Regions from separate parts of the Variovorax sp. LARHSF232 genome, predicted to be linked through region 2. Evidence: riboswitches for the same ligand, from Rfam matches in the RefSeq annotation. Region 2 holds a riboswitch; the other holds the start of a gene.
What was found. Region 2 has a riboswitch for glycine ahead of gcvT (glycine cleavage system aminomethyltransferase GcvT). Riboswitches for the same ligand answer to the same signal wherever they lie in the genome.
Positions count from the first base shown of each region.

Region 1: it holds a riboswitch for glycine, as region 2 does, so the genes downstream of both, ACIPRI_RS11370 (D-amino acid dehydrogenase) here and gcvT (glycine cleavage system aminomethyltransferase GcvT) in region 2, are expected to answer to the same signal.

Region 1 covers NZ_JBIXJS010000003.1:534,546-537,940, reverse strand. Annotated here, with positions in the region: gene ACIPRI_RS11380 (RelA/SpoT family protein) at 1-417, shown strand, start outside; gene greB (transcription elongation factor GreB) at 414-971, opposite strand; glycine riboswitch at 1,133-1,244, shown strand; gene ACIPRI_RS11370 (D-amino acid dehydrogenase) at 1,347-2,648, shown strand; gene ACIPRI_RS11365 (LysR family transcriptional regulator) at 2,650-3,395, opposite strand, start outside.
Region 2 covers NZ_JBIXJS010000009.1:89,959-93,353, reverse strand. Annotated here, with positions in the region: gene nadA (quinolinate synthase NadA) at 1-521, opposite strand, end outside; gene nadC (carboxylating nicotinate-nucleotide diphosphorylase) at 524-1,405, opposite strand; glycine riboswitch at 1,511-1,616, shown strand; glycine riboswitch at 1,631-1,741, shown strand; gene gcvT (glycine cleavage system aminomethyltransferase GcvT) at 1,790-2,950, shown strand; gene gcvH (glycine cleavage system protein GcvH) at 2,991-3,362, shown strand.

The DNA of each region.
Region 1 (3,395 bases), on a different contig from region 2:
CGCTTCGCCCTGTGCTGCCGTCCCATTCCGGGCGACGAGATCGTCGGCTACCTGGGGCATGGCGAGGGCCTGGTGGTCCACACCGAGCAATGCGGCGTCGGCCAGCGCCTGCGCTATCGCGACAGCGAGCGCTTCTTCGCGGTCGAATGGGCGGACGAGCCGGTGCGCACCTTCGAGACCGGCGTCATCATCACCGTGCGCAACGACAAGGGCGTGCTGGCGCGTGTGGCAGCGTCGCTCTCGGCCGCCGAAGCCGACATCACCCACGTGGAGATGTCGGAAGAAGTGCCACAGGACTCGACCGACCTGCGCTTCGTGATCGCCGTGCGCGACCGCGTGCACCTGGACGCGGTGCTTCGCGCGGTGCGGCGAACGCCTTCGGTGCTGAGCGCCGTGCGCACCGTGCCTGCGCCTTAAGCAGGCGTCGGGTAGCGCACCTCCAGCACCTCGATCTCGTGCACGCCGCCGGGCGTGACCAGCTTCACCACGTCGCCTTCGCGCGCTTTCAGCAAGGATCGGGCGATGGGCGAGATCCAGCTCACCTGGTGCTGGCTGCTTTCGGCTTCGTCGATGCCCAGGATGGTGACGCTGTTTTCCTCGCCGTGCTCGTCGGCATAGGTGACGGTGGCGCCGAAGAAGACCTGGTCGCGGCCGTGGTGAACCGAGGGGTCGGTCACCTCGGCGATTTCCAGCCGCTTGGTGAGGAAACGGATGCGCCGGTCGATCTCGCGCAGGCGCTTCTTGCCATAGAGGTAGTCGCCGTTTTCCGAGCGATCGCCGTTCTTGGCGGCCCAGTGCACGGCCTCCACCACCTTGGGCCGCTCCTCGTCCATCAGTTGCAGAAGTTCCGCGCGCAGACGGGCGAAGCCGCCCGGCGTCATGTAGTTGCGGGTGCCGGCGGGAATGGACGGCAGCGATGCGCCGTCTTCCTCATCGTCGGTGTCGCTTTCCTTGGTGAATGCCTTGTTCATCTGCCTATCTCGTGCATGTCTCTTCGCGCGTTCGATGATAGTTTGCGACTAGAATTCGCCCACTGCAGGAGAGCGGGCATCCATGCCCCACCGAAGGCGCAAACTCCCATAAACGCTCAGGTCGGCCCCAAGTCAAGAGGGGCCTCGTACTGCAGATACTGAAAAAGCCGTCTGGAGAGCCGTCGCGCAACATGCGCGCGACGCACCGAAGGAGCAAGTCCGCTGCGGGTGCAGCGGATGAATCTCTCAGGTACCAAGGACAGGGGGAGCGGCAACTTGGACGGCATTCGCGTGCGTTCCGGTTGCCCATCGCTCCCCGATGGCATCCACGCATTTGCCTGTCGTTCAAGCGCTGCACCTTCGAAAGGTACTGCAATGCGCGTGATCGTCCTCGGCGCCGGCCTGCTCGGCACCACCTCGGCCTACTACCTCCAGAAACTCGGCCACGAAGTGACCGTGATCGACCGGCAGGGCACCCCGGCCGCCGAAACCAGCTTCGCCAACGGCGGCCAGATCTCCGTGAGCCATGCCGAGCCCTGGGCCAACCCCGGTGCGCCGCTGAAGCTCCTGCAATGGCTGGGCAAGGAAGACGCCCCCTTGCTCTTTCGCCTGCGGGCCGATGTTCGCCAGTGGCTGTGGGGCCTGTCCTTCCTGCGTGAATGCACGCCCGCGCGCACTCGCCACAACATCGAGCAGATCGTGCGCCTGGGCACCTACAGCCGCGGCAATCTGCAGGAGCTGCGCCGCGACACCGGCATTGCCTATGACCAGCGCAGCCAGGGCATCCTGCACTTCTATACCAACCAGAAGGAGTTCGATGCCGCCCTGGCGCCGGCCGAACAGATGCGCCAGCTGGGCTGCGAGCGCCGCGTGATCTCGGCCGACGAGGCGGTGGCGCTGGAGCCAGCGCTGGCCCACATCCGCCCGCAACTGGCCGGCGCCACCTACACCGCAGAAGACGAATCGGGCGACGCCAACGCCTTCGCGCGCGAGCTGGCCAAGCTGGCCCAGGCCAAGGGCGTACAGTTCCTGATGAGCCACACCATCACCGCGTTGCGGGAAGCTGGCGGGCGGCTGGACCACATCGAAGTGACCGACGCCACCGGCCGCTTCCAGCGCATCCGCGGCGACGCCTACGTGCTGGCCATGGGCTCTTTCAGCCCGCTGCTGGCTGCACCCCTGGGCATTCGGCTGCCGATCTACCCGGCCAAGGGCTACTCGGTGACGCTGCCGGTGAAGGACGCCAGCCGCGCCTATGAAACCTCGCTGACCGACGACGAATTCAAGCTGGTCTTCTCGCGCTACACCTCGGCCCAGGGCGATCGCATGCGCATCGCCGGCACGGCCGAGCTCAACGGCTACGACCGCGACCTCAACCAGGTGCGCTGCGAAGCCATCGTGCGCCGGGTCGAAGCGTTGTTCCCGGGTGCCGGCGACACCACGCAGGCCCAGTTCTGGACCGGGCTGCGGCCGGCCACGCCGAGCAACGTGCCGATCATCGGCAAGTCGAAGCTTTCCAACCTCTTCCTCAACACCGGCCACGGCACCTTGGGCTGGACCCATGCCTGCGGCTCGGGCAAGTCGATCGCCCGCATCGTGAGCGGGCTCGCGCCCGAGGTGGATTTCGCTTTTGCCGGCATGCCGGCACCCGCGGCTGGCCGGCTGATGCCGGCCTGATTCAGGCCACCACCGGCCGGCCCGTGCGCACGGCTTGCAGAAAGCCCTGCACCACCGCATTGGCCGGCCCGGCGCGCCAGACGCAATAGGCTTCCGAGCGCGCCGCCTCGCCTTCCAGCGGCCGGAACACGGCCCCGCGCAGGGCTGCGTGGCGCATGGCATCGGGCACCAGCGCCACGCCCATGCCCTGCGACACCAGCGAGACCACCGACATCCAGTGGCGCACCTCGTGCCGAACCTCGGGCGCAAAGCCCGCGTCGGCGCAGATGCCCAGGATGCGCTCGTGATAGTCCGGCGAGACGCTGCGGGCGAACAGCACGAAGGGCTCGCCCTTCAGCTGCGCCGGATCCACCGTGCGCCGCCGTGCCAGCCGATGCGCAGTGGGCAGGCAGGCGACGAAGGGCTCGGACAGCAGCAGCACATGCGCCAGCTCGGCCGGCATGCGGCTGGTGTGCACGAAACCGACGTCGAGCCGGTCGTGCAGCAGCTCGGCAATCTGCTCGCGCGAATTGAGTTCGGCCAAGGTCACCTTCACGGCAGCATGCTCGAGCTGGAACTTGCGCAGTGCCTGCGGCAAGCCGCGATAGAGCATGGCGCCGACGAAGCCGACACGCAGCCGGCCTGCCAGACCCTGCGCCACATCACGCGCCTCGAGCGCCGCCTCTTGCGCCTGGCGCAGCAGCTGACGCGCCGACACCTGCAGCGCCTGGCCGGCCGGCGTCAGGCGCACCTCTTTGCTGTTGCGCT
Region 2 (3,395 bases):
GCGCAGCTGGAGGTGACCACCCAGTCGGCGCGCGCCTTCACGGCGGCGCTGGTGTTGGCGTAGACCAGCACGGTGCGATCGGGGTACGCGTCGCAAAAAGCGCTGAACTCGTCGACCGGGCAGCCCAGGTCGAGCGAGCAGTTGGCATCCAGGTCGGGCATCAGCACGCGCTTGTCGGGCGACAAGATCTTGGCCGTCTCGCCCATGAAGCGCACGCCCGACACCACCAGCGTGCGCGCCGCATGGTCGCGGCCGAAGCGCGCCATCTCCAGCGAATCGCCGACCAGGCCGCCGGTTTCCTCGGCCAGGTCCTGCAGGTCGGGGTGCACGTAGTAGTGCGACACCATCACCGCGTTGCGCTCGGCCAGCAGGCGGCGGATTCGCTCCTTCAGTGCGGCGCGCTCGGTCTGCGTGGGCTCGACCGGCACGCGGGCCCAGGCATGGCGCGTGTTGCACACGGTGCCGGCCGGCTGCTCGAAATCGACTTCGACGATGACGGAAGATGCGTCAGCAGAAGACATGCTCACAGCCCCACGAAGCGCATCGACAGATCGATGGCCTTGACGTCCTTGGTGAGCGCGCCGATCGAGATGCGGTCGACACCGGTCTCGGCCAGGGCGCGAACGCTTTCCAATGTCACGCCGCCGGAAATCTCCAGTACGGCGCGCGCATCCGCGTCGCCCGCTGCCGCGTTGCGGCGCACGGCCTCGCGCAGGGTGGGCAGATCCATGTTGTCCAGCAGCACCATGCGGGCGCCGTTGGCCAGCGCGACCTCGAGTTGGTCCAGGGTTTCCACCTCGATCTGCACGAACTTGGCAGCGGGCCCTGCGGCAGCCGCGGCACGCAGTGCGGCCGCCACGCCACCGGCGGCGGCGATGTGGTTTTCCTTGATGAGGATGGCGTCGTACAGGCCGATGCGGTGATTGGTGCCGCCGCCCACGCCCACCGCGTACTTCTGCGCCAGGCGCAGCCCCGGCAAGGTCTTGCGGGTGTCGACGATGCGTGCGCGCGTGCCGCGCACGGCTTCCACGTACTGCGCGGTGCGGGTGGCCACCGCGCTCAGCAGTTGCAGGAAGTTGAGCGCGGTGCGCTCGGCACTGAGCAGGCCGCGGGCCTCGCCCTCGATGGTCAGCACGGTCTGGCCGGGCTCGCAATGCTGGCCCTCGCTGCGCTGCCAGGTCAGCCTGGCCTGCGGCTCCAGCTGCTGCAGCACGGCCTCGACCCAGGGCGTGCCGCAGAGCACCGCGTTTTCGCGCGTCAACACACGCGCAGTGGCGCGCCGGCCGGCCGGCACCAGGGCGGCGGTCAGGTCGCCGGCGCCCACGTCTTCTTGCAGGGCGCGGCGCGCGTCGGCGCGCGCCAGTTCGGCCACGCTGGCCGTGGAAAAATCGAAAGGGGTGGTCATGTCGAGGGTTTGATGGGCCAAGAGCGGACGCTGCCAACACGGGCCGCGCCAGCCTGCATTTTGCCGGCAGCGCCGGCGCCACGCTGGGCCCGGCCATCCCTTACACTTCCGGCGTCAGGAGAGAGCCCCGCATTCGATGACGGGGCCGCCGAAGGCGCAGGACCTCCGAGAGAGGGCCCGAACGCTCAGGCAAAAGGACTGACAAGGCGCCCTGCTGTTGCAGGACGTTTCCCGGCTGGAGAGAGGTGCAACGCCGTACAAGGCGTGGCACCCACCGAAGGAGCAAACCCCGATCGTGGGGCGAATCTCTCAGGTAAAGCGGACAGCAGGGGTGGCCCATGGCATGCGCCATGGAATTCGACTGCCCCTATTGGAGAAAGCGCCTTGACCGCCGCATCCGACGAACTGTTCAAGACCCCGCTGTACCCGCTCCACGTGGAGCTCGGCGCGCGCATGGTGCCCTTTGCCGGCTATTCCATGCCGGTTCAATATCCCAGCGGCCTGATGGCCGAGCACAAGCACACCCGCGAGGCCGCCGGCCTGTTCGACATCTCGCACATGGGCCAGCTGCGCCTGCAAGGCCCCGACGCCGCCGCCGCCTTCGAAAGCCTGATGCCGGTCGACGTGATCGGCCTGGCCCCCGGCAAGCAGCGCTACGGCCTGCTGCTGAACGATGAAGGCGGCATCCTGGACGACCTGATGTTCTTCAACGAAGGCCACGACTCGCTCTTCGTCATCGTCAATGGCGCCTGCAAGGCGGCGGACATCGCCCACATCCAGGCGCGCATCGGCAAGCGCTGCGCCGTGCTGCCCATGCCCGCGCACGCCCTGCTCGCGCTGCAGGGCCCGCAGGCCGTCACCGCCCTCACCCGCCTGTCGCCCGGCATCGAGCGCTTCGTCTTCATGACCGGCGGCGCGGTGCAGATCGGCGGCATTCCTGCCTTTGCCACCCGCAGCGGCTACACCGGCGAAGACGGCTTCGAGATTTCCGTGGCGGCTGATCAGGCGCAGGCGCTGGCGCGCCTGCTGCTGGCCCAGCCCGAGGTCTTGCCCATCGGCCTGGGCGCGCGCAACTCGCTGCGGCTGGAAGCGGGCCTGTGCCTGTACGGCAACGACATCGACACCAGCACCACGCCGGTGGAAGCCTCGCTCAACTGGGCGATCCAGAAGGTGCGCCGCGACGGCGGCGCGCGCGCCGGCGGCTTTCCGGGCGCCAACAAGATCCTGGCGCAGCTGGCCGTGTCGGCCGACCTGGCCGGCCATGTGGACCAGAAGATCCTCACGCGCAAGCGCGTCGGCCTGGTTGCGCTGGAACGCGTTCCCGTGCGCGAGGGCAGCGAGCTGCAGTCCTTCGAAGGCAAGGCCATCGGCCAGGTGACCAGCGGCCTGCTTGGCCCCACGGCCGACCGGCCCGTCGCCATGGGCTACGTGGCCACCGCCTTCTCGGAGCCCGGCACCCGCATCCAGGCCATCGTGCGCGGCAAGCCGGTGCCGATGGAAGTCAGCACCCTCCCCTTTGTTCCGACCCGCTACTACCGCGGATAGATTTCTCCTTCCTCTCTTCATTTTCAATCTGGAGCCAAGCATGACTCTCAAGTACACCAAAGACCATGAATGGGTTTCCGTCGACGGCGACAACGCCACCGTCGGCATCACCCAGCATGCGCAGGACGCGCTGGGCGACGTGGTCTTCGTCGACCTGCCCCAGGTGGGCAACGACTATGCGCAGGGCGAGGTGGCCGGCGTGGTCGAGTCGGTCAAGGCCGCGGCCGATGTCTACATGCCGCTCGCAGGCGAAGTCGTCGAAGTCAACGAGGCGCTGCGCGCCGACCCTTCGCTCGCCAACAGCGACCCGATGGGTGCCGGCTGGTTCTTCAAGGTGAAGCTGGCCGAGCCGAGCCAGCTCGACGGCCTGATGGACGCCACCAGCTACGAGAAATTCTCCGCCGCAGCCTGATCGGCCTGCCGCCTGCTCCCCACCTTTTGCTGC